3 regions of the Streptomyces sp. V3I8 genome follow, and region 1 is predicted to be linked to each of the others. Evidence: riboswitches for the same ligand, from Rfam matches in the RefSeq annotation. Region 1 holds a riboswitch; each other region holds the start of a gene.

The links. A riboswitch is a leader RNA that binds a small molecule or an ion and turns the genes downstream of it on or off. The one in region 1 is predicted to bind thiamine pyrophosphate.
Region 2: another riboswitch for thiamine pyrophosphate. It lies ahead of thiO (glycine oxidase ThiO); the one in region 1 lies ahead of thiC (phosphomethylpyrimidine synthase ThiC).
Region 3: another riboswitch for thiamine pyrophosphate. It lies ahead of QFZ75_RS11455 (thiamine ABC transporter substrate binding subunit); the one in region 1 lies ahead of thiC (phosphomethylpyrimidine synthase ThiC).

What each region holds. Positions count from the first base shown of each region.
Region 1 covers NZ_JAUSZL010000002.1:4,350,395-4,360,364, reverse strand. Annotated here, with positions in the region: gene QFZ75_RS19335 (IclR family transcriptional regulator) at 10-723, shown strand; gene QFZ75_RS19330 (SsgA family sporulation/cell division regulator) at 823-1,263, shown strand; gene QFZ75_RS19325 (YibE/F family protein) at 1,271-2,686, opposite strand; TPP riboswitch at 2,758-2,914, shown strand; gene thiC (phosphomethylpyrimidine synthase ThiC) at 2,907-4,781, shown strand; gene QFZ75_RS19315 (hypothetical protein) at 4,845-5,717, opposite strand; gene QFZ75_RS19310 (metallophosphoesterase) at 5,901-7,127, opposite strand; gene QFZ75_RS19305 (LacI family DNA-binding transcriptional regulator) at 7,304-8,416, opposite strand; gene hisC (histidinol-phosphate transaminase) at 8,849-9,931, shown strand.
Region 2 covers NZ_JAUSZL010000002.1:6,402,755-6,412,724, reverse strand. Annotated here, with positions in the region: gene QFZ75_RS28270 (NAD(P)/FAD-dependent oxidoreductase) at 1-980, shown strand, start outside; gene QFZ75_RS28265 (hypothetical protein) at 1,054-2,028, opposite strand; gene metF (methylenetetrahydrofolate reductase [NAD(P)H]) at 2,086-3,009, opposite strand; gene thiE (thiamine phosphate synthase) at 3,148-3,798, opposite strand; gene QFZ75_RS28250 (Rv2175c family DNA-binding protein) at 3,904-4,275, opposite strand; gene QFZ75_RS28245 (NAD(P)/FAD-dependent oxidoreductase) at 4,449-5,612, opposite strand; gene QFZ75_RS28240 (hypothetical protein) at 5,798-6,142, opposite strand; TPP riboswitch at 6,195-6,307, shown strand; gene thiO (glycine oxidase ThiO) at 6,305-7,480, shown strand; gene thiS (sulfur carrier protein ThiS) at 7,477-7,683, shown strand; gene QFZ75_RS28225 (thiazole synthase) at 7,686-8,480, shown strand; gene pknB (Stk1 family PASTA domain-containing Ser/Thr kinase) at 8,636-9,970, shown strand, end outside.
Region 3 covers NZ_JAUSZL010000002.1:2,639,874-2,649,843, forward strand. Annotated here, with positions in the region: gene QFZ75_RS11450 (iron ABC transporter permease) at 1-1,663, opposite strand, end outside; gene QFZ75_RS11455 (thiamine ABC transporter substrate binding subunit) at 1,639-2,724, opposite strand; TPP riboswitch at 2,826-2,931, opposite strand; gene rlmN (23S rRNA (adenine(2503)-C(2))-methyltransferase RlmN) at 2,959-4,065, opposite strand; gene QFZ75_RS11465 (hypothetical protein) at 4,217-4,426, shown strand; gene QFZ75_RS11470 (hypothetical protein) at 4,423-4,668, shown strand; gene QFZ75_RS11475 (phosphatidate cytidylyltransferase) at 4,783-5,910, opposite strand; gene frr (ribosome recycling factor) at 5,910-6,467, opposite strand; gene pyrH (UMP kinase) at 6,588-7,358, opposite strand; gene tsf (translation elongation factor Ts) at 7,569-8,405, opposite strand; gene rpsB (30S ribosomal protein S2) at 8,558-9,526, opposite strand; gene QFZ75_RS11500 (peptidoglycan DD-metalloendopeptidase family protein) at 9,895-9,970, shown strand, end outside.

The sequences.
Region 1 (9,970 bases):
CGGCGAGCGATGCGTCTCCTGGAGTCGGTGGCGCGGCACGAGCACGGGGCGCCCGCCAAGCAACTGGCCCGCGAGGCAGGCCTGGCCCTCCCCACGGCGTACCACCTGCTGCGCACCCTGGCGCACGAGGGCTACCTGCGGCGCGAGAAGGGGCTGTTCTTCCTCGGCGAGGCGGCCGAGCGCCTGGGTGGCAGCGGCGCCGAGCAGAAACGCCGCAGCACGGTCGCCGACGCGCTGGGAAGCTGGCGGGATGTGATCGGTGCCCCGGTGTACTGCGCGGCCTACCGCGACGGGGAGATCGAGGTGCAGCACGTCGCCGACGCCCCGGGCAATCCGGCGGTCGAGGAGTGGGCGGACTTCCGCGAGACGGGGCACGCGCACGCGATCGGTCAGTGCCTGCTGTCCCAGCTCGACGACGAGGCGCGCAGGGACCACCTGGACCGCTACCCCGTACGGGCCATCACGCCGTACACGGTGCGTGACGATCTCACCCTGCTGCGCCGCCTCGAATCGACGCGTCGCATGCAGCCCGTGATCGAACATCAGGAGTACGCGCTGGGCACGGTCTGTGCCGCGATCCCGATCACGCTGGGCGGTACGGCCGTGGCGGTGGCCATCTCCATGCCGTCCCACCAGGCCGAACGGCTGCTCCCCGCGGCGCGGCGACTGCAGAGTGAGATCAGCGGCATGCTGGGGACGTTTTCGCTCTCTATCAGTATCTGAAAACTCACTCCTTGTGATCTGGTGTACACGGTGAGCAAGATGCCAGAAGCGTTTAGGTGGGCGATTCCCGGCCATGGACGGCGAACGACAGGGCAGGCGATGCACGAGTCGGTAGTACAGGCAGAGGTCATGATGAGCTTCGTGGTCTCGGAGGAGCTTTCCTTCCGGATCCCGGTGGAGCTGCGTTATGAGACCGGTGATCCCTACGCCGTGCGTCTGACCTTCCACCTGCCCGGAGACGCCCCGGTGACCTGGGCCTTCGGCCGGGAGCTGCTGGTCGACGGAGTGGGCCGCCCGTGCGGGGACGGGGACGTGCACATCACCCCAGCGGACACCGAGGGGTTCGGCGATGTGCTGATCCGGCTCCAGGTGGGGGCCGACCAGGCCCTGTTCCGCTGCGGTACGGCGCCCCTGCTGGCGTTCCTCGACCGCACGGACCGGCTGGTTCCGCTGGGGCAGGAACGCTCCCTCGCCGATTTCGACACGCACCTGGACGAAGTGCTGGACCGCATCCTGGCGGAGGAACAGAGCGCGGGATGACGCGGGTTCAGTGCTTGCGGCGGCGGCCGCTCCCGCCGCGCAGCGGCACCCTCGGGCCGGACGGGGACTGCGGCTGGGCCGGTGGCTGGGCCTGCGGCTGCTGGACAGGGGCGGCGGCGCCCGGACGATCCGCCGAGACCACGAGGGCCGCGAGAGCGGTCGTGACCGGCACCGAGGCGACCAGCCCGATCGACCCGACGAGCGTGCGCACGATCTCCTCGGCCACGAGTTCGCTGTTGGCCACCGCTCCCACGCTGCTCTGCGCGATCGAGAAGAGCAGCAGCAGGGGAAGCGCCGCACCGGCATAGGCCAGGACGAGCGTGTTGACGACGGACGCGATGTGGTCGCGTCCGATGCGGATGCCCGCTCGGTACAACCCCCGCCGGCCCATGGTGGGGTTGGCTTCGTGGAGCTCCCAGACCGCGGACGTCTGCGTCACCGTGACGTCGTCGAGCACGCCGAGCGAGCCGATGATGACCCCCGCGAGCAGCAGACCGCTCATGTCGATGGACGGGTAGAGCCCGTGGATCAGACCGGTGTTGTCGTCGGTGTTGCCCGTCAGCGCGGCCCAGCCGATGAACAGCGAACCGAGCAGCCCGATCAGCAGCAGGGACAGCAGGGTGCCGAGCACCGCGACCGAGGTCCGGGCGGAGAGGCCGTGGCACATGTAGAGCGCGATCAGCATGATGGCGCTGGCCCCGATCACCGCCACGACCAGCGGGTTCGACCCCTGCAGGATCGCGGGCAGGATGAAGAACGTCAGGATCATGAAGCTGACGGCCAGCGCGACCAGCGCCATGACACCGCGCATCCGGCCCACCACGACCACGGCGACGGCGAAGATACCGGCGAGCAGCGCCATCGGCAGCTTGCGGTTCACGTCGGTGACCGAGTACTGCAGCTCCTCCGGAGCGTCGGGCGCATACGCCACGATCACCTCCTGGCCCTGCTTCAACTGCCGGGAGGAGTCCGGCTGGACGATCTCCGTGAAGGTACGGCCCTTGTCCTTGCCGGTGTCGACCCGGACCGTCGCCTTCTTGCAGGTCCCCGAAGCCTGTTGCTGTGCGGACGAGCCCTCGGCCGTCGAGGTGTCGCCGGTCGGGGTCCCGCCCGAGGCGTTCACGGACTTGCAGTCGACCTCGTCGACCTCGGTCACGGTGGCCTGCTGCGTCTGCCGGTCGAAGCCCACACCCGTGCGCTCGTGCCCGGGAGCGCCACCCGGCCAGAGCACCACGAGACCGACCACGACCGCCGCGGCGAAGGGGATCAGGACCGCAGCGATGATCTTGCGCAGATGCGCGGAGACGGGCGCCGCGGGGCCATGACTGTGCGAGTGCCCGTGCCCACCGTCGGCGGGTCCGTCGTGGCCGTGTCCGTGGGGCGGTTCGGACGGCGGAAGTGGGGGCTGCTGCGTCGTGGTCACCGACCGATCATCGCAAGAACGCGAGGGGCCCACTGTTCACCGCGCCCATTGTGGCGCTAGCGTGGAAGCACCTTTGCACACGCGGGAGCTCGGAGCACCGGGCTGAGAGGGCGCTGACCTCCGCATCCGCGATGTTTCACGTGGAACATCGCCGGACGGAAAACGCTGCGTCGACCGCCGAACCTGTTACCGGGTAATGCCGGCGTAGGGAGTAGGTCTCATGACCAACAAGGACGCACGCACGCCTGTCTCCAGCCAGACGACCGGGGCGCTCGCCCCGGTCGACGGCACCGAGGTGTCCGACTCGCCCGAGAGCGGCGGGGCAGCCGTCCCGGCCGGGAACGGCGAGGCCGGCAAGTCCATCGGCTGGCACAAGGCGTATGTCGCGGGTTCGCGCCCCGACCTGCGGGTGCCGGTCCGTCAGGTGCATCTCACCAACGGCCGGTCGGTCACGCTGTACGACACCTCCGGCCCGTACACCGACCCGGCCGTCGACACCGACGTACGCAGGGGTCTGGCACCCCTGCGCGACAACTGGATCATCTCCCGCGGCGACACCGGGGAGTACCCGGGCCGCGCCCCGCGCCCCGAGGACGACGGGATCAAGCACACCTCCCCGCGCGGTGGACTGCGCAACCTCGACGCGGTCTTCCCGGGGCGCCCGCGGCTGCCCCGCAGGAGCCGCGACGGGCAGGCGGTGACACAACTCGCCTACGCCAGGCGGGGTGAGGTGACCCCGGAGATGGAGTACGTGGCCATCCGGGAGAACGTGGCCCCCGAGGTCGTACGTGAGGAGATCGCGGCGGGCCGGGCCGTGCTGCCGGCCAACGTCAACCACCCGGAGATCGAGCCGATGATCATCGGCAAGCGGTTCCTGGTGAAGGTCAACGCCAACATCGGCAACTCCGCCGTCACCTCCTCCATCGAGGAGGAGGTCGAGAAGATGACCTGGGCGACGCGCTGGGGCGCCGACACGGTCATGGATCTCTCCACCGGCCGCAACATCCACACCACGCGGGAGTGGGTGCTGCGCAACTCCCCCGTGCCCATCGGGACGGTCCCGCTCTACCAGGCGCTGGAGAAGGTCGACGGACGGGCCGAGGAGCTCACCTGGGAGATCTACAAGGACACGGTCGTCGAGCAGGCCGAGCAGGGTGTGGACTACATGACGGTCCACGCGGGCGTACGGCTGCCGTACGTCCCGCTGACCGCGAACCGCAAGACGGGCATCGTCTCGCGCGGCGGCTCGATCATGGCGGCGTGGTGCCTGGCGCACCACAAGGAGTCGTTCCTGTACGAGCACTTCGAGGAGCTCTGCGAGATCCTCGCCGCGTACGACGTCACGTACTCGCTCGGGGACGGCCTGCGGCCCGGCTCGATCGCGGACGCGAACGACGCCGCGCAGTTCGCGGAGTTGCGCACGCTCGGTGAACTCAACAAGGTCGCGAAGCGTTTCGGCGTACAGACCATGATCGAGGGCCCGGGGCACGTCCCGATGCACAAGATCAAGGAGAACATCGACCTTCAGCAGGAGATCTGCGACGAGGCTCCGTTCTACACGCTCGGCCCGCTGACGACGGACATCGCCCCGGCGTACGACCACATCACCTCCGGCATCGGTGCCGCGATGATCGCCTGGTGGGGCACGGCGATGCTCTGCTACGTCACGCCCAAGGAGCACCTGGGCCTGCCGAACCGCGACGACGTCAAGACGGGCGTCATCACCTACAGGATCGCGGCCCATGCGGCGGACCTCGCCAAGGGGCATCCCGGCGCACAGGAGTGGGACGACGCGCTGTCGGACGCCCGCTTCGAGTTCCGCTGGGAGGACCAGTTCAACCTGGCGCTCGATCCCGACACAGCCCGGGAGTTCCACGACGAGACGCTTCCGGCCGAACCGGCCAAGACGGCGCACTTCTGCTCCATGTGCGGGCCGAAGTTCTGCTCGATGAAGATCAGCCACAGCATCAACGAGCAGTTCGGCGGCACGGCGGAAGCGGGGGCCACGCCCGAGGAGGTCGCCGACGGGATGCTCCAGAAGTCGAAGGAGTTCGCCGCCGCGGGCAACCGGGTCTATCTGCCGCTGGCCGACTGAGGAGGGCGCAAAAAAGATCGACGACGGGTCTCCGTCGTCGATCAGTTTTGCGAGGCGGATTCCTCACTCAGGAGCGTGCTCCGGTCCTCCGAAGTCCGGGCTGCTGAAGTCCGGACTCGAGTAGCTCGGCCGGGGGCCCGCTGCCGGCCCGCCGTCGGGGCTGCTGAAGCCCGGCCGGTTGTAGCCGAGCTGCGGGATCCGGCTGGTCGGCGCCGAGGGCTTCGTACGGCCGAGAGCCGCGGCGCCCGGGTCGACGAGGGCCTCCTTGAGGAACGGCATGATGCCGTGCTCCAGGAGGGCGTCGTGCCAGGCCTGCCTGGCACGGTCCACCTCTTCGCCCCGCTCGCCGTGCGCGCCGGCCTGGAGCGAGCTGTCGCCGTTGCGCAGGGCGGCGAGCAGCAGACCGACCGCGGCCACCAGGATCGAGGCCGCGGTGATGACGCCGAACACCCACCCGGTGGTGACGAGGGTCTGTGCGATGTTCGGCCGGGGGTCGAGCATTCTCAGGGCGTAGCCGACGAGCAGGAGTATCACCGCGGCCGTGCCGGCGAGGACGGGGGCGAGCACGGCGACGACCGCGGCGGCACCGGCCCCGGCGGTCTCGGCGACCTCCCCCATGGTGGTGGCGAGCCCCACCGCGCTCGTACCCGGATCCGTGGAGCTGGAGGATCCTTCGCGGACGGGAGGGGTGGACGGCGCCGGCCGGCGCAGTTCCTCGCGGACCTTCACGTAGTGCTGGTACTCGGTCGCTGCGGCCGCCGTGATGAGGGCGGTGGCGTTCAGGGCCATCGTGCGCAGCTGTTCGGTGTTGAGCCGCTGACCGACAGCGGCAAGTTCGGGACGGTGTGGTGCGGAGCGCAGCGCCTCGTCGAGGATCCGCTCGTACTCTTGGCGGTCCTCGCTCAGCAGGTGCTGCGGAACGCTGTTCATGTGCATCCCCCGATGCTCCGTAGGGCTTGGGGCTCGGCATGCTGACGAGCCGTCGGGCAGAAACGGAGGGGAGCCTGCTACGGATAAGCCGATGGTAGAGCGGTGACGGCACAGGGTGACAGGGGGTTTCCAGAATTTACCCCCGGACGCCATGTGTCCTTCATCGAAGGACGTCTGCCCCGTGAACGCTCAGCCATCCAGCGGAAGTTGCTGGACCAGCAGTTTTCCGGCCATGGTCACGCCACCGTCCATCGCGATGGCGAGTTTGTCGGCGTACACGTGCGGTTCTTCGACCGCGGGAGCCGACGAGTCCCCGCCGTCCTCCGAGCCGACGTCGCCCCTGAGGTACGGAATGGGGCTGTGACCATGGACGATGCGCGAACCGCCGTACGTCTCCAGCAGGGAGCGCACCGCCTGCGCGCCGCCGTCGTCGCGGAACGCGAAGCGCTTGGTGAATTTGCGGAAGAGGTCCCAGCACTCGTCCGCGTCATTGCGGGTGAGCGCTTCCCGGATGGTGTCGTTGACCGCTTCGATGGAGTCGCCGTAGTCGAGATAGGCGGTCGTGTCGGAGTGCACGAGGAGATGCCCGTCGGCCAGTTCCATCGCGTCGAGGCGGGCCATCCACTGCAGATGGTGGTCCTGGAGGCGCTCCATGTCGGTCTTCTGGCCGCCGTTGAGCAGCCAGGCGGCCTGGAAGGTGGCGGTTCCGGCGCCGGAGTTGACGGGGGTGTCCCCGAACCGCCTGGCGCCGAGCAGCAGCAGCTCGTGGTTGCCCATCAGCGCCTTGCAGTAGCCGCCGGCGGCGGCGGCCTCCGCCGACAGCCGCATCACGAGGTCGATGACGCCGATGCCGTCGGGCCCGCGGTCGGTGAAGTCACCGAGGAACCAGAGCCTGGAGGTCCCGGCCACCCAGCGGCCCTCGGCGTCGATGAGCCCCTTCTCGCGCAGTGCGGCGAGCAGCTCGTCGAGGTATCCGTGCACGTCACCGACGACGTAGAGCGGCCCCGGGCCCTCGTCGGGCTGCACCGGCTGCACGGCCTCGGGGTCGACCGCCACCTGAACCGTGTCACCGCGGTTGATGACCGGCAGATCGCGCTCCGTCGGTGTGTAACCCTCCGGCACCTCGGCCGGGACGCCGCCCTCGGCGTGCGGCGGTCGACCCGCGTAGGTGCCCGGCCGGACGTACGGCTCAGCCGGCCCGGTGTACGGGTCGGCGGTCTGGTCGTACGGATCCGCGGCCCGGTCGTACGGGTCGCCGGGCCCGTCGTACGGTCCGGGCGGTTGCGGGTGAGGTCCGGGCTGCTGCGTGTACGGACCGGCATCGTGGACGTACGCCGGCACGCGGAAGTCGCGCACCGTCGGCGTCCGCATCTCGGGTCCCTGACCGGCCCCCTGAGTCATCGACCCCTCCACCACCATCGCGCCGCATCTGCACCGCGTCGGACTGCCTGGTCGCAGCGGCCCGCGGTGTCGTCCGCCCATCATAGGAATGCGGATCGCGCCATGTGATGACCCAGGGGTGGTGAATCGGAGCGGAACCCCAGTTCACCGTGGTTTTCTCCCGAATTGGGATGGCCTTTCCGCGGGGGAGGTCACCCCTGTTCCGGAGACCTCGGCGCACTGACGGTCGTCCGTGGCGGCCGTCGCTGGGAGGAGGTGCGCACGATCAGTTCCGTCGGTATCACCTGCTCGACCGGTTGGTCCGTTTCGACCCCCTCGATGGCGTCGATGAGGAGCTGGACCACGGCCGTGCCGATCCGTCGCGGTTTGAGCGAGAGTGTCGTGACGGGCGGCTCGGTGTTGGCGTAGACGGTGGACTCGCTGCAGCAGACGAGGAGCAGGTCCTCCGGGACGCGCAGTCCGTAGCGCCGGGCCGCCGCGAGGAGGTCGGTGCCGTTCGGGTCGAAGAGCCCGTAGACGGCGTCGGGCCGGTCGGGCCGGGCGAGCAGCCGGTCGGCCGCGACGGCCCCCGCGCACGGATCGTGCGCGGGATAGGCCTCGTACACGGGATCCTGGCCCACCCGTTCGCACCAGCGCAGGTACGCGGTCGTGGAGAGGTGCGTGTAGGTGTCCGTGGTCGTGCCCGTCAGCAGCCCGATCCGGCGGGCTCCGGCGGCGGCCAGGTGGTCGAGGATGCCCAGGACCGCGGCCTCGTGGTCGTTGTCCACCCAGGCGGTCACCGGCAGCGAGCCGGCCGGGCGGCCGTCCGAGACCACCGGTAACCCCTGGCGGACCAGTTCGCTGACGACCGGGTCCTGGTCGGAGGGGTCGATGACGACCGTCCCGTCCAGGGCCACGTTCGACCACACGTCGTGTCGCGAGGTCGCGGGGAGGATGACCAGGGCGTAGCCCCGGGCGAGCGCGGCCGAGGTGGCGGCTCGGGCCATCTCCGCGAAGTACGCGAACTCCGTGAAGGTGAAGGGTTCGTCCCCGTACGTCGTCACGGTCAGGCCGATGAGGCCGGACTTGCCGGTGCGGAGCGTCCGGGCCGCGGCGGAGGGGCGGTAGCCCAGCCGGTCGGCGACCTCGCGGACATGGCGTCTTGTGGCGTCCGGAAGCCGTCCCTTGCCGTTGAGGGCGTCGGAGACCGTCGTGATGGAGACTCCGGCGGCCGCGGCCACGTCTCTGATGCCCGCCCGGCCCGGCCGGCTTCCTCGGCGGGAGGTATCCGACCGGCTCACCTGGTGCTTCCCTGCTGCTGTCATGGCGAGCCGATAGTAGGGCTCATGCGGTGGGGTAGTGCGGACGCATATGCACGCGTTGACAGGCACGTTTCTGCATGGTCATAAATCCACGACTCCCTTGGAAAGCAAGGAGGTTGAAGGATTCAATGGCAGTACGTCACTTGTCGACGCGCATGAGCCTGCTAAATGAGCCATGTTTCGAAGAGGTCTCAACTCACCTGCACGAGGGATGCGCGCCACGGCGCAAGCCACCGGCGCGGGCCGGGACGAGCGGCGCGCCCCCTCATTCGTACGCCTTCGAGTGGTGATGCCCGGGAGTGCGCACCCCCGGTGACCGGTGCCGGCGGGGAGGTCGGTCCCGGCCGTACGCGGCGGCGTCGAATCCTCTTAAGGTGAGCAGTATTGGCAGCCGGCGGCGGTGATGAGCCGGAGACGGTCACGAGGAGGACTGCGGTGAGCGAGACGAGCCCGAAGCTGCGAGCCGAGCTGGAGGGTATCCCCACGTACAGGCCGGGCAGGCCCGCCGCGGCCGGGGACGGTCCGGTGACGTACAAGCTGTCCTCCAACGAGAACCCCTATCCGCCGCTGCCGGGCGTGCTGGAGAGCGTGAGCGCGGCGGCGGGCGCCTTCAACCGCTATCCGGACATGGCGTGCACGGGGCTGATGAACGAGCTGGCGGAGCGGTTCGGAGTGCCGCCGGCCCATCTGGCCACCGGTACCGGCTCGGTCGGCGTGGCGCAGCAGTTGGTGCAGGCGACCTCCGGTCCGGGCGACGAGGTGATGTACGCCTGGCGGTCCTTCGAGGCGTACCCGATCATCACCCGCATCAGCGGGGCGACGCCGGTCCAGGTGCCGCTGACGCCGGGGGACGTGCACGACCTCGACGCCATGGCCGACGCGATCACCGACCGGACGCGGCTCATTTTCGTCTGCAACCCCAACAATCCGACGGGCACGGCGGTACGGCGGGCCGAGCTGGAACGATTCCTCGACCGGGTGCCCGGTGACGTCCTCGTGGTCCTCGACGAGGCGTACAGGGAGTTCGTGCGCGATGTCGAGGTGCCGGACGGCGTCGAGCTCTACCGGGACCGGCCGAACGTCTGCGTGCTGCGTACGTTCTCCAAGGCGTACGGTCTCGCCGGGCTGCGGGTCGGCTTCGCGATCGCTCACGAGCCGGTGGCGGCGGCGCTGCGCAAGACGGCCGTGCCCTTCGGGGTGAGCCAGCTCGCCCAGGACGCGGCGGTCGCCTCGCTGCGCGCCGAGGACGAGCTGCTCGGCCGGGTCGGTGCGCTGGTGACCGAACGCACCCGTGTGGTCGAGACGCTGCGCGGCCAGGGCTGGACGGTGCCGGACACGCAGGCGAACTTCGTGTGGCTGCGGCTCGGGGAGCGCACCACCGACTTCGCCGCCGCGTGTGAGCAGGCCGGCGTCGTCGTGCGGCCCTTCGCGGGCGAGGGGGTCCGTGTGACGGTGGGCGAGCGCGAGGCGAACGACATCTTCCTGAGGGCGACGGAAGACTTCCGCAAGGAGCTCTGACCGACGTGTGAGCTCCGACTCACTGGCGGCCCAGGCCCC
Region 2 (9,970 bases), 2.1 Mb from region 1:
TCGCCGCCCGGGAGCTGGCGGACCCCCGCCTCGCCGCCCTCCTGGAGAGCCACGCGCTGGCGTACGGTCTCGATCCGCGCGCGGCTCCGGCGAGTGCGGCCGTGCTGCCGTACATGGAGCACGCGTTCGGCGTGTGGTACGTGCGCGGCGGCCTCCGCGAGCTGGCCCGGGCCGTGTACGAGCGGTGCGTGGCCCGGCGGGTGGAGTTCACCTTCGGGGCGGCCGTCGAGCGGATCGTCGAGAAGGACGGCCGTGCGGCGGGCCTGGAGCTGGCCGGCGGGACCGTCGTGGAGGCGGACTTCGTGGTCGCCGGTGTGGCGCCCGGCGTGCTGGACCGGCTCGGTCCCCCGACGGCGCCGCGCGGCGTGGACGAGGTGCCCCCGCAGCGCGGGCTGCCGAGCCGGCTGACGGTCCATCTGGCGCTGCGTGGCCCGCGGCCGCCGGGAGCGGCGCACCGGACGGTGGTGCACACGGACGACCGCGCGGCGGAACTGAGCCGCCTGTTCGACGGCGGCCCCGTCGTGCCGGGACGGCCCACGGTCACCGTGACCCGGCCCGACGACCCCGCGTCGGTACCGGACGGCGCACACGAGGCGCTCACGCTGACGGCGACGGTGCCCGCCTGCGACAGCGCTTCGGACCCGGCCCCGCGCGGGGCCTTCGCGGAGCTCGCCGAAGAGATGATCACCCATGCCGGGCGGGCCGTGCACGACCTGCGTGACAGAGTCCTGTGGCACGAGGTGCGCACACCGCGGGACATCACGGAGGCGACCGGCGCGGACGGCGGCGCGGTGCCGGCCCCGGCCCTCGCCGCGGCCGGCGGACGGCTGCTGCACCCCGCCAACACCACGCGCCTGCCGGGCCTGTTCGCGGTCGGCGGCTGGGCGCATCCCGGCGGCGGACTCCCGCACGCGGGCATGTCGGGCGCGCTGGTCGCCGGGCTGATCGTGGAGGGACCGGACTTCCGGGGCTCGCAGTGACACCCGCGGGGCGGGCGCCGCGCCGGGTCCGGACCGGACCCGGGTCGGGGCCCGGCCCGGTCACCGCCGTCGGTCAGTACCGGTACTGCTGCTCGTCGTAGCCGCCCTGCTGCCCGTCGCCCTCGTAGGGGTAGGGCTGCTCCGGCGGGAGTTCGCCCCCGTACGGGTCCTCGGTGGTCCGCTGCTGCGGCACCCAGACGCCGCCGGGCGGAGTCTCGCCGGCGTAGTTGCCCGTGGCGTACTGGTCCTGCCCGTAACCCTGCTGTCCTTGCTGCTCGTACTGCTGCTGCGAGCCCTCGAAGGACTGGCCGTACGAGCCGGCGTCGTAGGACTGCGTGCCGATGTACGGGTCGGAGTAGGCGGCGTACTGCTGCTGTTGCCCCGTGTCGTAGCCGTACTGCTGCTGGTCGTAGTTCGCGTAGCCGCCGTCGTACCCGTAGTTCTGCGCGAACTGGTCCTGCGCCTGCCCCTGATCCTGGTTCTGGCCCTGATCCTGGTTCTGGCCCTGCGCCTGGGTGGCCGCGGCGTAGGCGGCGTCGCTGTAGACGCCGTACTGCCCGGTCTCGTCGGGCAGGGGCTGCGGCTCGTACACGGAGGTGGCCGCGGCGGCGGCCGCCGGACGCTGTCCGAAGACCGAGTCCTCGTGCCCGAAGGCCTCGTCCCGGCCGAAGGACTCACTCCTGCCGAAGTCCCCCTGCGGGAACGTTCCGCTCTCCGCGGCCTGGAGGTCCGTGACCTCCAGCGTCGGGTCCTGCCGGTCGGGTTCGCCCCGGCGGCGCTTGGTGAAGCCCGGCCGTCCGGCGACGGCCCAGCCGGCCGCGAAGCCGCTGCGGAACGACAGCGTGACGTACGTCTGCCCGACGGCGAAGGCGGCCGCGCCCAGACCGATGACCACCACCGACGGGATCAGGACACCGATGACCACCCCGAGGAAGCCGCCGAAGGCCAGCAGCCGCCAGCGCAGCCGGGCCTTGTACTGCAGCAGTACCTCGCCGAGCAGCCACAGCGCGACGAAGCCGAATGCGATGTAGAGGACCGTCCAGCCCATGTACGCCCCTCTCCCAGGCGGCCGCTACGCAGTGTGGCGTACGACGATGCGGCCGGTCTAGGCCTGCTGCGGGTGGTGCAGGCCCAGGTTCTCGTAGATTTCAAGCGTCGCGGTGGAGTTGTTCAGCGTGATGAAATGCAGTCCGGGGACTCCCTCGGCCAGCAGCCTCGCGCAGAACTCCGTGGCGAACTCGATGCCAATGGAGCGTACAGCCGCCGGATCGTCCTTGGCTGTGAGGATCCGCTCTTTCAGGGCATCCGGGAACGACGCGTTACTGAGTTGAGGCAATCGTTCCAGCATCTTCACGCTGGTCACCGGCATGACCTCGGGGATGACCGGCGTGCTGCAGCCCGCCGCGTCGACCCGGTCACGCAGGCGCAGGTACGCGTCCGGCTGGAAGAACATCTGCGTGATCGCGTAGTCGGCGCCGGCCCGGCACTTGTCGACGAAGTTCGCCACGTCCGCGTCCCAGTCCGCGGACCGCGGATGCATCTCCGGGAAGGCCGCGACGCCCACGCAGAAGTCGCCCGACTCCTTGATGAGCCGGACCAGTTCGGCCGCGTAGGTGAGGCCCTGGGGGTGCGCCACCCAGTCGGCCATGGGGTCGCCGGGCGGGTCGCCGCGCACGGCGAGCATGTTCCGGATCCCGGCGTCCGCGTACTGGCCGATGATGTTGCGCAGTTCCGCGACGGAGTGGTTGACGGCGGTGAGGTGGGCGACCGGGGTGAGCGTCGTGTCGGAGACGATCTGTTCCGTCGCCTTGACCGTGCCGGCCCGGGTGGTACCGCCCGCCCCGTACGTCACGGAGACGAAGCTGGGCGCGACCGCCTCGACCCTGCGCAGCGCGTTCCACAGGTTGCGCTCGCCCTTCTCGGTCTTCGGTGCCCAGAACTCGAACGAGTACGTCGTCCTGCCGGACGCGAGCATGTCCCGCACGGTGCGTGCGCGGTCGGTCCGGGTGGAAGCAGATCCGAGGGCCATACCCGCAGGTTAGTCAGGGGAGGGCGGTCCCCCAACCGGATGCGGGAGATTTGACCGTATTGTCGACTTGTTGTCCACGCCTCGGACAACCGGGCCGGGCCGGGCTTCCGGTGCGCCGCGCCGAAGGACCCGGCGGCCTCACGCCGTCCGCAGGCGCTTCGCGAACTCCGCCGCCGCCGCGCCCGGGTCGTCGGCCTCAGTGATCGCCCGTACGACGACCACGCGGCGGGCGCCCGCCGCGAGGACCTCGTCGAGGTTGCCGAGGTCGATGCCGCCGATGGCGAACCAGGGGCGGTCCGTGGCGAGCGCGGCCGTGTGCCGGACCAGGCCGAGACCCGGCGCGTGGCGCCCCGGCTTGGTGGGGGTGGGCCAGCAGGGCCCGGTGCAGAAGTAGTCCACGCCGTCCTGGACGGCGGCGGCCGAGGCCTCGGGTCCGGCGTGTGTGGAGCGGCCTATGAGTGTCCCGTCGCCGAGGATCGCCCGGGCGGCGGGGACGGGCAGGTCTCCCTGTCCCAGGTGCAGGACGTCGGCCGCGGCGGCGTGGGCGACGTCGGCCCGGTCGTTCACCGCGAGCAGTTTGCCGTGCCGGCGGCAGGCGTCCGCGAACACGGCGAGGTGCTCCAGCTCCTCGGCGGCCTCCATGCCCTTGTCCCGCAACTGCACGATGTCCACGCCGCCCGCCAGGACCGCGTCCAGGAAGTCGGCGAGGTCGCCCTGGCGCCTGCGGGCGTCCGTGCAGAGGTAGACCCGGGCGTCGGCGAGCCGGTCGCGTGCGGTGGGTGCGGGCATGCGTGGGTCCCCCGTGGCAGGTCGGTGGCGTACGGGCCGCGGGGAGCGCGGCCCGTACGCCGTGTGGCGTGTGGCGTGTGGCGTGTGGCGTGTGGCGTGATCAGGTCAGACGGCGAGCGCCTGGGCGCGGCGCTTCACCTCCGTGCCGCGATTCTCGCTCAGGGCCTGCGCGGGCGTGCCCGGCAGGCTCTCGTCGGGGGTGAAGAGCCACTCCAGCATCTCTTCGTCGGAGAAGCCGTCGTCCCGCAGGAGCGTCAGGGTGCCGGTGAGGCCCTTGACGACCTTCTGCTCGTCCGCGTCGATGAAGGCGGCGGGGACGTGCAGCGCGCGGTTCTCACCACGGCGTACGGCGATGAGCTGGCCGTCCTTGACCAGCTGCCGGACGCGCGTCACCTCGACGCCGAACTGTTCGGCGATGTCGGGGAGGGTGAGCCAGGCGGGGACGAGAGCATCGATCTTTGCGTCAATCTCGGTCACGCACACAAGCCTGCCACCTCCCGCTGACAGTGGGTACCCGGGTCACCCACCGGTGGTGCGGCCTGCGGCCGGCTCAGGAGGGGACCAGGGGCGGCTCGTCGGGTGCGGGCCCGTGGGGCCGGTGGGGGCCGGTGCGGGCCCGGTCGCGCGCTTCCCCGCGCCCCCGACGGGGCTCAGACCGCGGCTTTCTTCAAGGGGCGCCCGGGATCCGCCAGCAGGGCGGGATCCATCACCGCGCCCGTCTCGATCAGGCGGCGGCCCTGTGCCAGGTCCCGGGGCCGGCCCACCGCCAGGACGGCGACCAGGCGGCCCTCCCGGAGCCAGCACACCGACCAGGCGGGCCCGGCCGGTTCGCCCCGCCACACCACGGTGTCGGCGGACCCGTGGTGCCCCGCGTACTGAACGAAGCGGCCGAACTGCTCGGACCAGAAGTAGGGCACCGGGTCGTACGGCCCGGGCGCCTCGCCGGCGATGTCCGCCGCGACCGTGCGCGGTCCCTGCAGCGCGTTGTCCCAGTGGTGGACCAGCAGGCGCTCCCCGTAGCGGCCCGACGGGAAGGAGGCGCAGTCGCCGACCGCGTACACGTCCGGGACGGAGGTGCGCAGGTGGTCGTCCGCGACGACCTCCCCGTGGGCGCCGAGTTCGATCCCCGAGCCGGTCAGCCAGGACGTGGCGGGCCGCGCCCCGACGCCTACGACCACGGCTCCCGCGGGCAGCCGCGACCCGTCGTCCAGCACCACCGCGCCGGGCTCGACGCGTTCCACGCGCGCGTGGGTGCGCAGCGACGCCCCGCTGTCCGCGTACCAGGCTGCCATCGGAGCGGCCACCTCGGCCGGCAGGGCGCCGGCGAGCGGCCGGCCGGCGGCCTCGACGACGGTCACCGCGCACCCCGCCTCACGCGCCGCCGTGGCGAACTCCGCGCCGATCCAGCCCGCGCCCACCACCACGACGTCGAGCTGCCGGGCGAGGACCGGGCGCAGCCGCTCGGCGTCGTCGAGGGTGCGCAGCAGATGGACGCCGGGTACGCCCTCGGTGCCGGGCAGCCGGACGGGTTCCGCTCCCGTGGCGACGACCAGGGCGTCGTACGGGACGGGACCGTCGGCGGTGTCGAGTTCGCGCCGGCCGGGGTGCAGGCCGGTCACGGCGAGCCCCAGGCGCAGTCCGACGCCGAGGCTCTCGAAGTCGACGTCGAAGGCGGAGCCCTCGGCCTTGCCGAGCAGTACGGCCTTGGACAGGGGCGGCCGGTCGTACGGCTGGTGGGGTTCCGCGCCGATCAGGGTCACGGGCCCCCGGAAGCCCTGCTCCCGCAGGGCGACGGCCGTCTGCACGCCGGCCATGCCCGCACCGACGATCACGACCCCGGATCGCGCCGTCGGGTCCGCTCCCTGCGTCAGCTCGCTCACCCGGTCACCATAGACAGTCGGTACGAACAGTTGGTAAGCGCAGGCGGTACGGACGGCCGGCGGATCCGTCGCCCCGGGAGCGGGGCCGCCGGGCCGTGGCACGGCTTCGGACCCCGGCCTCAGGCCGCGGTCACCTCTTCGACCACACTCGTCCCGCTGCCCTCCTGGGACTCCCACTCCCAGGTCTCCGCCAGCCGCACCCGCCCGTCGGGGGTCTCGGCGACCAGGGACACGCAGTGCCCGGACGAGGTGGTTCCGTCCGTCTTCAGCTGCACGTACCGGAAGTCGAGCCGGTCGCCCTCCCGGGTGCCCACGAGATGGCCGCGCACGACGTCGCCACCCGCGTAGTCGGCCCAGATCCGGCCGTCCTCCTCGTGGTACGCGAACCGGGTGCGCGTACCCACCTGGCCGGGGGCCTGGTCGGCCACGGGGGCGAGGACGAGTCCGTCGAGCGAGCGGGCCATGCCGTGAGGCTCCCTTACTGCGGTGCGGGGCGAGGAGTTAGGGTGGCCAACGTAGAGCACTCGCGGGAGCCCGGACGCACCGGGCTGAGAGGGAGGCTGGACGGCCTCCGACCGTACGAACCTGATCCGGGTCATGCCGGCGAAGGGAGGGGCTGGACGCCCATGTCGCGTACACCGCAAGCATCTCCGTCCGACGTCCTGGTCGTCGGCGGCGGGATCATCGGCCTGGTCACCGCCTGGCGGGCCGCCCAGCGCGGGCTCACGGTCGCGGTCGTGGACCCCGAACCCGGTGGCGGCGCCGCGCAGGTCGCGGCCGGCATGCTGGCCGCCGTCACCGAACTGCACTACGGCGAGCAGACCCTGCTGGGCCTCAACCTGGCCTCGGCGCGGCGCTATCCGGACTTCGTCGCGGAGCTGACCGGGGCGTCCGGCACGGACCTCGGTTACCGGCAGTGCGGCACGCTGTCCGTGGCCCTCGACGCCGACGACCGCGCCCACCTGCGTGAACTGCACAGCCTGCAGCAGCGGTCGGGCCTGGAGTCGCAGTGGCTGAGCGGCCGCGAGTGCCGCCGCCTGGAGCCGATGCTCGCGCCGGGCGTGCGCGGCGGGCTGCGGGTGGACGGCGACCACCAGATCGACCCGCGTCGGCTCGCCGCGGCCCTGGTCACGGCCTGCGAACGGGCCGGGGTGGCCTTCCACCGCACATGGGCCGAACGGCTGACCGTCGCGGGCGACCGGGCCACGGGGGTCGTCACCCGGAACGGCTCCGCCCTGCCCGCGGGACAGGTGGTCCTCGCCGCGGGCAGCCTCAGCGGGCGCCTGGCGGGCGTGCCCGAGTACGTACTGCCGCCGGTCCGCCCCGTGAAGGGGCAGGTGCTGCGGCTGGCCATGCCTCGGCGCGGCGGGCCGTTCCTGAGCCGGACGGTGCGTGCCGTGGTCCGCGGCAGCCACGTCTACCTGGTGCCCCGCGAGAGCGGCGAGCTCGTCGTCGGCGCGACCAGCGAGGAACTGGGCTGGGACACCACGGTGACCGCGGGCGGTGTGTACGCACTGCTGCGGGACGCCCACGAACTCGTCCCCGGCATCACCGAACTGCCGCTCACCGAGACGCGGGCCGGACTGCGCCCCTGCTCCCCCGACAACGCCCCCCTGCTCGGCCCGAGCCTGCTCCCCGGGCTCCTGCTGGCCACCGGCCACCACCGCAACGGCGTACTGCTCACCCCGGTCACCGGCGACGCCTTGGCGCACGCCCTGACCACCGGCGAACTGCCCGAGGAGGCGCTCCCGTTCACCCCCCGGCGGTTCGACGCCGCCGCACTCGCGGAGCAGTCCGCATGAGCGTGACCGTCCTCGTCAACGGGGAGCGGCGGCGACTGGCCGCGGACACCGACCTCGCCGCCCTGGTCGCCGCCCTGTGCGCGGCCCCCGCCGGCATCGCCGCCGCGCTCAACGAGACCGTCGTCCCGCGCGCGCAGTGGCCGGGAACCCGGCTGCGCGAGGGCGACCGCGTCGAAGTCCTCACCGCCGTCCAAGGAGGCTGACCATGGCCGACGACCCCTTCGTCCTCGGCGGTACGTCCTGCACGTCCCGTCTGATCATGGGCACCGGCGGTGCCCCGAGCCTGGACGTCCTGGAGCGCTCGCTCGTCGCGTCCGGCACGGAACTGACGACGGTCGCGATGCGGCGCGTGAGCCCCGGGTCCCACGGCTCGGTGCTGTCCGTGCTCGACCGGCTCGGCATCCGGGTGCTGCCGAACACCGCGGGCTGTTTCACCGCCGGGGAGGCCGTGCTGACGGCCCGCCTCGCGCGCGAGGCGCTCGGCACGGACCTGGTCAAGCTGGAGGTCATCGCCGACGAGCGCACCCTGCTGCCCGATCCGATCGAGTTGCTGGACGCCGCCGAGACCCTCGTCGACGACGGCTTCACGGTCCTGCCGTACACGAACGACGACCCGGTCCTCGCGCGGAAACTGGAGGACGTGGGCTGCGCCGCGGTCATGCCGCTGGGGTCGCCCATCGGGTCGGGGCTCGGGATCCGCAACCCGCACAACTTCCAGCTGATCGTCGAGCACGCGCGCGTGCCGGTGATCCTGGACGCGGGAGCCGGTACGGCCTCGGACGCCGCGCTCGCCATGGAGCTGGGCTGCGCCGGCGTGATGCTCGCCTCGGCGGTGACCCGGGCCCAGGAGCCGGTCCTCATGGCCGAGGCCATGCGGCACGCCGTCGAGGCCGGCCGGCTGGCGTACCGGGCGGGCCGCATCCCGCGCCGCCACTTCGCCGAGGCCTCGTCCCCGGTGGACGGAATCGCGCGGCTGGACCCGGAACGCCCCGCTTTCTGACCTTCGGCCCCATCTCCCGGCCTGGACATCTGTCCGAATTCGTACGGTGTGCCGCCCCGATCGGCGTGCGGGGTCCGTCACAGGTCGGCTTCAGTACCGCCCCGGAACCGCCCGGACGGAGGGCCCCGTCAGTGGTGGCTCGTACACTCACCTGCGTGGACACGACCCTTCAAGACCCCTTGGTCGGGCATGTGCTCGACGGTCGGTATCACGTCGACGCGCGCATCGCGGTCGGCGGGATGGCCACGGTCTACCGGGCCGTGGACACCCGTCTCGACCGGGTGCTCGCGCTCAAGGTGATGCATCCGGCCCTGGCCGCCGACGCCTCGTTCGTCGAGCGCTTCATCCGTGAGGCCAAGTCGGTGGCGCGGCTCGCCCACCCGAACGTGGTGCAGGTCTTCGACCAGGGCGCCCAGGGCGCCTACGTCTACCTGGCGATGGAGTACGTCGCCGGATGCACCCTGCGTGACGTGCTGCGCGAGCGGGGGGCGCTCCAGCCGCGGGCCGCGCTGGACATCCTGGAGCCGGTCCTCGCCGCGCTCGGCGCCGCGCACCGCGCCGGGTTCGTGCACCGCGACATGAAGCCGGAGAACGTCCTCATAGGGGACGACGGCCGGGTGAAGGTGGCGGACTTCGGTCTCGTACGGGCCGTGGACACGGTCACCCACACGACGGGCGCCGTGCTGGGCACGGTGTCCTACCTCGCGCCGGAGCAGATAGAGAGCGGCACGGCCGATCCCCGTGTGGACGTGTACGCGTGCGGCATCCTCCTCTACGAGATGCTGACCGGCGACCGGCCGCACTCGGGGGACTCGCCCGCCGCGGTGCTCTACAAGCATCTGCACGAGGACGTGCCCCCGCCGTCGGCGGCCGTCCCCGGCCTGCCCCACGAGCTGGACGAACTGGTCCTGTCGGCCACCGCCCGCAACCCCGGCATCCGCCCCTACGACGCGGTGGCGCTGCTCGCGCAGACCCTGGACGCGCGGGTCGTCCTGAGCGACGACCAGCTGGACACCGTGCCCCCGGGGGCCGTCGCCGCGGACCGCGCGGGCACCGAGGACCTCACGAGCGTGATTCCACGCTCGCTGTCGGTGCCGCGGCCGCTCCCGGTGAACGACGACGAGGCGGAGCTGCACCGCACGAGCTTCCTGCCGTCCCTGCCGCCCGAGCCGCCCCGCGCCGGCCGCCGCACCCTGGCGCCCCGCCGGGGCCTGCTCGCGATCGTCGCCGCGGTGCTGCTGGTCCTCGGCGTCGGCGCGGGGGTCTGGTACATCAACTCCGGGCAGTTCACCGAGGTCCCGGCGGTGCTCGACAAGACCGAGGCGCAGGCCGTCCGGCGCATCGAGAGCGCCGGGCTCGAGGTGAAGGTCAAGAAAAAGAACAGCGACACGGTCAAGGCCGGCCGTGTCATCAGCACCGACCCCGGCGTGGGCGCCCGCATCCGCGACAACGACTCCGTGACGCTGACGGTCTCCGAGGGGCCGGACATC
Region 3 (9,970 bases), 1.7 Mb from region 1:
GGCGCTCCAGGATCAGCAGCGCCACCGCGCACACCGCCATCAGGATGGTCGAAAGGGCCATGGCCTGGCCGTAGTTGAGCTCGCCGGCCCGCCCGAGCAGTCGCGCCACGGCGACCGGCAGCGTCGGGTTGTCGGGCCGTGCGATGAACACCGTCGCGCCGAACTCGCCCAGCGACACGGCGAAGGCGAACCCGGCGGCGATCAGCAGCGCCCGCCGCACCATCGGCAGGTCGACCTCGCGCCACACCCGCCAGGGCGAGGCCCCGAGCACCGCCGCCGCCTCGCGCAGGCGGCCGTCCACCGCCCGCAGCACCGGCAGCATGGTCCGTACGACGAAGGGGACGCCCACCAGCGCCTGCGCGAGCGGCACGAGGATCCAGCTGCTGCGCAGATCCAGCGGCGGTTCGTCGAGCGCGATGAGGAAGCCGAAGCCGACGGTCACGGCGGAGACGCCGAGCGGCAGCATGAGCAGCGCGTCGAAGCCCCGTACGAGCCGTCCGGCGTCCCGGCGGGTGAGGGCGGCGGCCGCGAGACCGCCGATCACCAGGGCGACGGCGGTGGCGGCGAGGGCGTACCGCAGCGAGTTGCCGACGGCGTCGATCGGCGGCACCAGGAAGAGGCCGCCCTCGTCGCTGGTCAGCGCCTTGTAGTAGCCGAAGCCGGGCGCGTCGAGGGAGCGTTCGACCAGGACGGCCAGCGGCAGGACCAGCAGGACGGCGATCGTGGCGAGGACGGCGGCGAGCAGCGCCCGCTGCCCCGCCCCGCGCGGTCGCCGTGCGGTCGTGGCGGCGTCGACCAGGCGCAGCGCGGTCTCCCGGCGCCGTACGGTCCACGCGTGGACGGCGAGGATCGCGCCCACGGCCACGAACTGGATGATCGTCAGTACGGCGGCCGTCGAGAGGTCGAAGATCTCCGAGGTCTGCCGGTAGATCTCCACCTCGAGGGTCGAGAAGGTGGGGCCGCCGAGGATCTGCACGACGCCGAAGGAGGTGAAGGTGAACAGGAAGACCATGAGCGCGGCGGCGGCCACGGCGGGGCCGAGCGCCGGCAGCGTCACCCTGCGCCAGGCCGCGAACCGTGAGGCGCCGAGCATCCGCGCGGCCTCCTCCTGACGTGGGTCGAGCTGCGACCAGAGCCCGCCGACCGTGCGGACGACGACCGCGTAGTTGAAGAAGACGTGGGCGAGCAGGATGGCCCACACGGTGGTGTCCAGGCGTACGCCCCACAGCTCGTCGAGCAGCCCGCCGCGCCCGAGCAGCGCCAGGAAGGCGGTGCCCACGACGACCGTCGGCAGCACGAACGGCACGGTGACGACGGCCCGCAGCACCTGCTTGCCCCTGAAATCGAAGCGCGCGAAGACGTACGCGCCGGGGAGCGCGATCAGCAGGGTGAGCGCGGTCGAGGCGAGCGCCTGCCAGGTCGTGAACCACAGGACGTGCCGGATGTCGGGCTGCGCGAGGACGTCCAGGATGCGCCCGAAGCGCCAGGTCCCGTCGGTCTTGAGCCCGCGGGCGGTGATGGCCGCGACCGGATAGGCGAAGAAGACCCCGAAGAACGCGACGGGCAGGGCCATGAGGCCCAGGCGCGCCGCGTTCCCCGTACGCCGGCGGGTGCGCGGCTTCGCCCCGGCGCGCGGCTCTACTTCAGTACGAGCGAGGTCCATGCCTTGACCCACTCGTCACGGTTGTCGGCGATCTTCGCGGGGTCCAGGGTCTCGGGGTCCTCGGCGGCGGGGCCGAACTTCACGAACTCCTGCGGCACCTGGGCGGCCTTCCGGACCGGGTACACGAACATGTTGAGCGGCATGTCGTCCTGGAACTTCTTGCTGATCAGGAAGTCGACGAGCGCCTTGCCGCCCTTCGGGTTCCTCGCGTTGCCCAGCAGGCCCGCGTACTCGACCTGGCGGAAGCAGGTGCCGTCCGCGACACCGGTCGGCGCGGTCTTCGGCTTCGGGTCGGCGTAGATGACCTCGGCGGGCGGCGACGAGGCGTACGAGACGACGAGCGGCCGGTCGCCCTTGGCCTTCCTGCCGCCGGCGGACCCGGAGAACTCCTCGTTGTAGGCCTGCTCCCAGCCGTCGACGACCTTGACGCCGTTGGCCTTGAGCTTCTTCCAGTAGTCCTGCCAGCCCGTGTCCCCGTACGCGGCGGCGGTGCCGAGCAGGAAGCCGAGGCCGGGCGAGGAGGTGGAGGCGTTCTCGGTGACGAGGAGGTTCTTGTACGCGGGCTCGGCCAGATCGGCGAAGGACGCCGGCGGCGCCAGCTTGCGCTCGCTGAACCAGGCCTTGTCGTAGTTGACGCAGACGTCACCGGAGTCGACGGGCGTGACCCGGTGCTTGTCCTGGTCGGCCCGGTACTCGGGCAGGATCAGGTCCGAGCCCTTGGCCTCGTACGGCTGGAACAGCCCGTTGTCGAGGGCGCGGGACAGCAGGGTGTTGTCGACGCCGAAGAAGACGTCGCCCTGCGGGTTGTCCTTGGTGAGGATCGCCTTGTTGACGGCCTGCCCGGCGTCGCCGTCCTTGAGGACCCTGACCTGGTAGCCGGACTCCTCCTCGAACGCCTTGAGCACGTCCTTGCTGTAGGCGAAGGAGTCGTGGCTGACGAGGGTGACGGTCCTGGACCCGGATCCCCCGTCGCCCGAGTCCCCGGAGTCGGACGACCCGCACGCGCCGAGCGCGGCGAGGCCGAGCCCGGTGGTCGCGACGACGGCGGTGAGCCGGTGGATGGTGCTCACGGTACGCACTGGTTCTGATTCCTCCTGGGTTGACCAGGAAGAGACGCGGCCCTGCCCGGGATCTCGGTCGGATCCCGGGCAGGGCGCAACAGCTTGAGTAGTGACCGAACTTCCTACCCAGAATGACCTGGGCGAGGTTCAGAGGGTCTGCGGGCTCTCCCGCACTCTCAGCGCTGTGGCGCTCCCCTGTCGGAATATGAAGATGTCTGTACGAACGCTGCCAGACTACCGCTCGGTGGCCGCGAGCTGCCCGCACGCCCCGTCGATCTCCTGACCGCGGGTGTCCCGGACGGTGACGGGCACGCCGTGGGCGGCGATCGCCTCGACGAACGCCTTCTCGTCCTCGGGCCGCGAGGCGGTCCACTTGGAGCCGGGTGTCGGGTTCAGCGGGATCAGGTTCACGTGCACCGGCTTGCCCTTGAGCATCCGCCCGAGCCGGTCACCGCGCCACGCCTGGTCGTTGATGTCCCGGATGAGCGCGTACTCGATGGAGAGCCGGCGCCCCGACCTGGCCGCGTACTCCCAGCCGGCGTCCAGCACTTCCCGTACCTTCCACCGCGTGTTGACCGGTACGAGGGTGTCGCGCAGCTCGTCGTCCGGCGCGTGCAGGGAGATGGCGAGACGGCACTTGAAGCCCTCGTCGGCGAACCGGTTGATGGCGGGGACGAGGCCGACGGTCGACACGGTGATGCCGCGCTGCGAGAGCCCGAGCCCGTCCGGCTCCGGGTCGGTGAGGGCGCGGATGGACTGGACGACCCGCTTGTAGTTGGCGAGGGGCTCGCCCATGCCCATGAAGACGATGTTGCTCAGCCGCGCCGGGCCGCCGGGGATCTCCCCGTCGCGCAGCGCGCGCATGCCGTCGACGATCTGGTGCACGATCTCGCCGGTCGACAGGTTCCGGTCGAGGCCGGCCTGCCCGGTCGCGCAGAACGGGCAGTTCATCCCGCAGCCGGCCTGTGAGCTGATGCACATGGTGACCCGGTCCGGGTAGCGCATCAGCACGGACTCGACGAGGGTGCCGTCGAAGAGCCGCCAGAGGGTCTTGCGGGTGGTGTCCGCGTCGGTGGACAGGTGCCGCACGACCGTCATCAGCTCGGGCAGCAGCGCCTCCTGCAGCTTGGCGCGCGATCCGGCGGGGATGTCGGTCCACTGCTCCGGGTCGTGCGCGAACCGCCCGAAGTAGTGCTGAGAGAGCTGCTTGGCACGGAACGGCTTCTCACCGACCGCGGCGACAGCCTCTTTACGCTCGGCGGGCGTGAGATCGGCAAGGTGCCGCGGCGGCTTCTTGGCTCCGCGGGGGGCGACGAATGTGAGTTCTCCGGGTGCAGGCATAACACGTCCAGTGTCGCAGATCGAATCATGTGACCCGGGCCGTCGGCCGTCGGGCCGGATCGGCCGCCGTGGTCGCTTCTTGGCTCCCGTCGGGTGGTCCGCTGTCATGGGAGGCACTTCAGGACCTAGAATCGAACTTGTGCACGAAAAAGTGTCTCGCCTGGATCGTCCGCACCACGTCCGCGAACGGCTGGGCCGGCAGCCGCGCCGTACCGACGACACCATCGCCGGGCCGGAAAGACAGGAGGTCGCCGCCGCCCGTGCGGCCCGCACGCCGCCGTCGCCCGCCTTCGGGCACCGGCTCGCGATGCGCAGGGCGGGCCGTCCGCCCGTCCCCCGCCCCGGCCTCGGTGTGCTGTGAACGGCGGCGCGGCGGAGGACGAGGGGGCGGGCGCGGCGGCGCCCGTCGTCGTGCACCGGCCGACGGGCGGACACGGGCGCCGGGTGTCGATCCGCGCCCAGGCCGCGGGGCTCGCCCACAGCGACGCCGACGTGATCGAGTTCCTGCGCCGCGCCGGGCTCCCGGACGCGGAGGAACTGCTGGACGACCCCCGGTGGGTGCGGTGGCAGGGCGGCCGGCCGCACGACTACGGCACGGACTGACGGCCCCTCGGCTCACGGCCCACGGCCCGCGTCCTTCGGACGTCCTGTACGCCGAGGACCCCCGGCCCTGTCGGCCGGGGGTCCTCATGTCCGCGCGACGCGTCCGCCCGCCGGTCAGCCCGAGCCGACGAAGAGCACCAGCAGCAGCCACACGACGGGGGCGGTGGGCAGCAAGGAGTCCAGTCGGTCCATGATGCCGCCGTGGCCCGGGAGCAAGGTGCCCATGTCCTTGATGCCCAGGTCACGCTTGATCATCGACTCGCCCAGGTCGCCCAGCGTGGCGCTGGCCGCGACCGCGAGGCCGAGGAGCAGGCCCTGCCACCAGGTGCCGTCGTCGATCAGGAACTCCATGCACAGCGCGCCCGCCACCATCGCGAAGCCGACCGCGCCCAGCAGCCCCTCGCGGGTCTTGCCGGGGCTGATGCGCGGGGCGAGCTTGTGCTTGCCGAAGCGCCACCCGACGGCGTACGCCCCCGTGTCGCTGACCACGGCCAGCAGCAGGAACGTGAGGACCCGCCACGCGCCGTCGTCCGCGGTGAGCATCATCGCCACGAACGTGGCCAGGAACGGGATGTAGAAAGCCGCGAAGACCCCCGCGGTGACGTCCTTGAGATAGCCCTCGGGCGGTTCCGTCATCCGCCAGACCAGGACCGCGAGCGCGGTGAGCGCCATCGCCACCCAGGCGCCCTCGGGCCCCCGCACGTAACCGGCGACGACCATCGCCGCACCGCCGAGCGCCAGCGGCACCAGCGGGGCCTTGATGTTCTTGCGTTCGGCGAGCCTCGACGTCAGCTCCCAGAGGCCGACGACGACGGCGACCGCTATGACGCCGACGAAGGCGGCCTTGACGACGAACAACGACGCGACGATCACGACGCCGAGTCCGACACCGACGCCTATGGCAGCACCCAGATCGCGGCCCGCGCTCTTCTTCGGAGACACGGGTGCGGAATGTGCGGCGCTGGTCATGGGCTCCGGATTCTGCGACGGGGCCTGGAAGGGCGGCGTCGACGGCGTCTCGTCGCGGAACAGGGGGCCGCCCGTCCGGGCAGCCCCCCGGTCGTCATCCTGGTCTCCGCCGCCATGCGCGGGTACGTCGGGCACGATGGGCATGGGGCGAGTCTGCTGCGCGTTGTACGCATCGTACGCGGGACCCGCCGGGGCAGCCCCCTGGACAGGCCCCTGGTCGGACGGCCCCCAGTACCCGGCTTGTGGCGGCGCCCCCCAGGAAGAGTCGTTCATCAGACCTCGAGCAGCTCCGCTTCCTTGTGCTTGAGCAGCTCGTCCACCTGGGCGACGTACTTCGTGGTGGTGTCGTCGAGCTCCTTCTCCGCGCGGCGGCCCTCGTCCTCGCCGACCTCGCCGTCCTTGACCATCTTGTCGATGCCGTCCTTGGCCTTGCGGCGGACGGAACGGATCGAGATCTTGGAGTCCTCGGCCTTGGTCCGGGCGACCTTGATGTAGTCCTTGCGGCGCTCCTCGGTGAGCTCGGGGAACACCACCCGGATGATGTTGCCGTCGTTACTCGGGTTGACGCCGAGATCGGAGTCGCGGATCGCCTGCTCGATGTTGCGCATCGCGCTCTTGTCGAACGGGGTCACCACGGCCATGCGCGGCTCGGGCACCGAGAACGAGGCGAGCTGGTTGATCGGTGTCAGTGCGCCGTAGTAGTCCGCCACGATCTTGTTGAACATCGCCGGGTGCGCACGGCCGGTGCGGATCGCGGCGAAGTCCTCCTTGGCGACCACGACGGCCTTCTCCATCTTCTCCTCGGCCTCGAGGAGGGTCTCTTCGATCACCACTTGCTCCTGCGTGTCTTGAGTAGGCCCGGCTGCGGTTCCTCGGAGGGTAGGCGGCCGGCTGCGTCGCGTCTTGTTCCTGCACGGTTCCCGACCGGCAGGACATTGTCCATCCCCCGGTCAGGCCCGGCCGCCCTGGTCGCCCACGAGCGTGCCGATCTTCTCACCCTTGACCGCCCGGGCGATATTGCCCTCGGCGAGAAGCTCGAAGACGAGGATGGGGAGCTTGTTGTCGCGGCACAGCGTGATCGCGGTCATGTCCGCGACCTTGAGGTCGCGGGTGATGACCTCGCCGTAGCTGAGCGCGTCGAACTTGACCGCTCCGGGGTTGGTCTTCGGGTCGGAGTCGTAGACCCCGTCCACGCCGTTCTTGCCCATCAGCAGCGCTTCGGCGTCGATCTCCAGGGCGCGCTGGGCGGCGGTGGTGTCCGTGGAGAAGTACGGCATGCCCATCCCGGCGCCGAAGATGACCACACGGCCCTTCTCCAGGTGCCGCACGGCCCGCAGCGGGATGTACGGCTCGGCGACCTGTCCCATGGTGATGGCGGTCTGCACGCGCGAGTCGATGCCCTCCTTCTCCAGGAAGTCCTGGAGGGCGAGGCAGTTCATGACCGTTCCGAGCATGCCCATGTAGTCCGAGCGGGCCCGGTCCATGCCGCGCTGCTGGAGTTCGGCGCCGCGGAAGAAGTTGCCGCCGCCGATGACGACGGCGATCTGGGCGCCGCCGCGGACCACCGCGGCGATCTCCCGCGCCATCTTGTGCACCACGTCGGGGTCGACGCCGAGTGCCCCGCCACCGGCGAAGGCCTCACCGGAGAGCTTCAGCAGGAAGCGGCCGGCGCCCTTGCCGGTGTCGCCCTTTTCGTCCTTGTCGGCCTGGGTGGTGGTCATGGCAATCTCGCCTCTTCTACGTGTCGCACATACGGGTCGCACATACGAAGGAGGCCACTGCCGGTGGGGTGTTGTTCGCATCCCATGCGCGGCGGTGGCCTCCTCGTCAGATCTGCTGTCGTCCGCGCGTCCGCGGGCGGCGGGGTACGCGACCCACCCGGACGACTGCTGTCGACCCTAGCGGGATCGCACGTCGATCGCGGTACGGACTCAGATGCCGACCTTGATGCGCGAGAAGCGCTTCAGGGTGACACCGGCCTCGTCCAGGACCTTCTGGACGGACTTCTTGTTGTCGAGCGCGTACGGCTGGCCGAGGAGGGTGGCCTCCTTGAAGAAGCCGTTGACGCGACCCTCGACGATCTTCGGGAGCGCGGCCTCGGGCTTGCCCTCGGCGCGGGTGGTCTCCTCGGCGACGCGGCGCTCGGACTCGACGACCTCGGCCGGAACGTCCTCACGGGAGAGGTACTTCGGCGCGAAGGCGGCGATGTGCTGCGCGATGCCCTTGGCGAGACCGGCGTCGGCCTTGTCCAGCTCGACCAGGACACCGATCTGCGGGGGCAGGTCGGGCATGGTGCGGTGCATGTACGCGGTCACGTAGGTGCCGGAGAACTGGGCGAAGCGGTCGAGGACGATCTTCTCGCCCAGCGTCGCGTTGGCCTCGTCGACGAACGCCTGGACCGTCTTGCCGGACTCGATCTCCGAGGCGAGGAGCGCCTGGATGTCGGCCGGGGAGGTCGCGGCGGCGTGCTGGGCGATCTGGTTGGCGACGGCCTGGAACTTCTCGCCCTTGGCGACGAAGTCCGTCTCGCACTTCAGCTCGACCAGGACACCGGAGGTGTTGTCGTCGGCGATGATGGAGACCACGGCGCCGTTCTCGGCGGAGCGGCCCTCGCGCTTGGCGACGCCCTTCTGGCCCTTGATGCGCAGCGCCTCGACGGCCTTGTCGACGTTGCCGTCGGCCTCGTCCAGCGCCTTCTTGCAGTCCATCATGCCGGCGCCCGTGAGCTCACGGAGCTTCTTGACGTCGGCGGCGGTGTAGTTCGCCATGATCTGTGAATCTCTTCTCGGAGTTCGAAGTCTCTGCAGTCGGCGTCCGCCGCTGATCGGGCGGGCGTCCACCGAAGATCTACGGGCTGGGGGTGAACGGCGGGCGGCGCACTCGGCGCCGCCCGCCCTCACTCAACCGTGACGCTGGGTCGTCAGGCCTGCTCGGCGTCGGCCGGCTTCTCGGCCTCGGCCTCGGCGGGCGCCTCGGCGGCAGCCGGAGCCTCGGCCTCGGCGGCGGGCGCCTCGGTCTCGGCGGCCGGAGCCTCGGTCGCGGGGGCCTCGGCGTCTGCGTCGGCGGCCGGAGCGTCGGCGGCGGGCGCCTCGGCAGCGGTCTCGTCGGCCTTCTTCTCGCCGCCCTCGAGCAGGTCGCGCTCCCACGCGGCGAGCGGCTCGCCCGCGGCCTTGTCACCCTCGGCGGCCTTGCCGGCACCGGAACGGGAGATGAGGCCCTCGGCGACGGCGTCGGCGATCACGCGGGTGAGCAGGGTGACGGAGCGGATCGCGTCGTCGTTGCCCGGGATCTTGTAGTCGACCTCGTCGGGGTCGCAGTTGGTGTCCAGGATGGCGACGACCGGGATGTTGAGCTTCCGGGCCTCACCGACCGCGATGTGCTCCTTCTTGGTGTCCACGATCCAGACGGCGCTGGGCACCTTGGACATCTCGCGGATACCGCCGAGGGTCTTCTCCAGCTTGGCCTTCTCGCGGGAGAGGACGAGCAGCTCCTTCTTGGTGAGGCCGGACGCGGCCACATCCTCGAAGTCGATCTGCTCGAGCTCCTTGAGGCGCTGCAGACGCTTGTAGACGGTCGAGAAGTTGGTGAGCATGCCGCCCAGCCAGCGCTGGTTCACGTAGGGCATGCCGACGCGGGTCGCCTGCTCGGCGATGGCCTCCTGCGCCTGCTTCTTCGTGCCGACGAACATGACCGTGCCGCCGTGGGCGACGGTCTCCTTGACGAACTCGTAGGCGCGGTCGATGTACGACAGCGACTGGAGCAGGTCGATGATGTAGATGCCGTTGCGCTCCGTGAAGATGAAGCGCTTCATCTTCGGGTTCCAACGACGGGTCTGGTGACCGAAGTGGACGCCGCTTTCCAGCAGCTCCCGCATCGTGACGACGGCCATGGCCGTACTCCTTGGTGTGCTCGGTTGTACCGCGCCCGCCGGACGGCGGTCGCGCCTGACGCCCGCGTTGCGCCTTGCCACAAGGGACCGAGGGGCGCTGACACCGGCTGTTTGACGACCTGATGTCGGGGCGTGCGAAGTCGACCCGGTGACCCGGATCGCCACAAGAAGTGTACGGGACCCGCGAGGCGCCGGATGACGCCGTTGTCCACAACCGACGGGTACTCCACAGATCCTGACCATGATCCACTTTTTCGGGGCGGTCGGGGGACCGTTCTCGCATGCGAGCAGACCATTTCCTTCGTACGCCGCCGGCGCCGCCGCGTGCCCTGACGGCGGCCGCCGTGCCGGTACTCGGCCTCCTGCTGATGCTGGGCCCGGTCCTCGGCGGGCCCGCGGCCACCGCCCGGGACGGCGGTCCCGGCGGTGCGTCCGGTGGCGGCC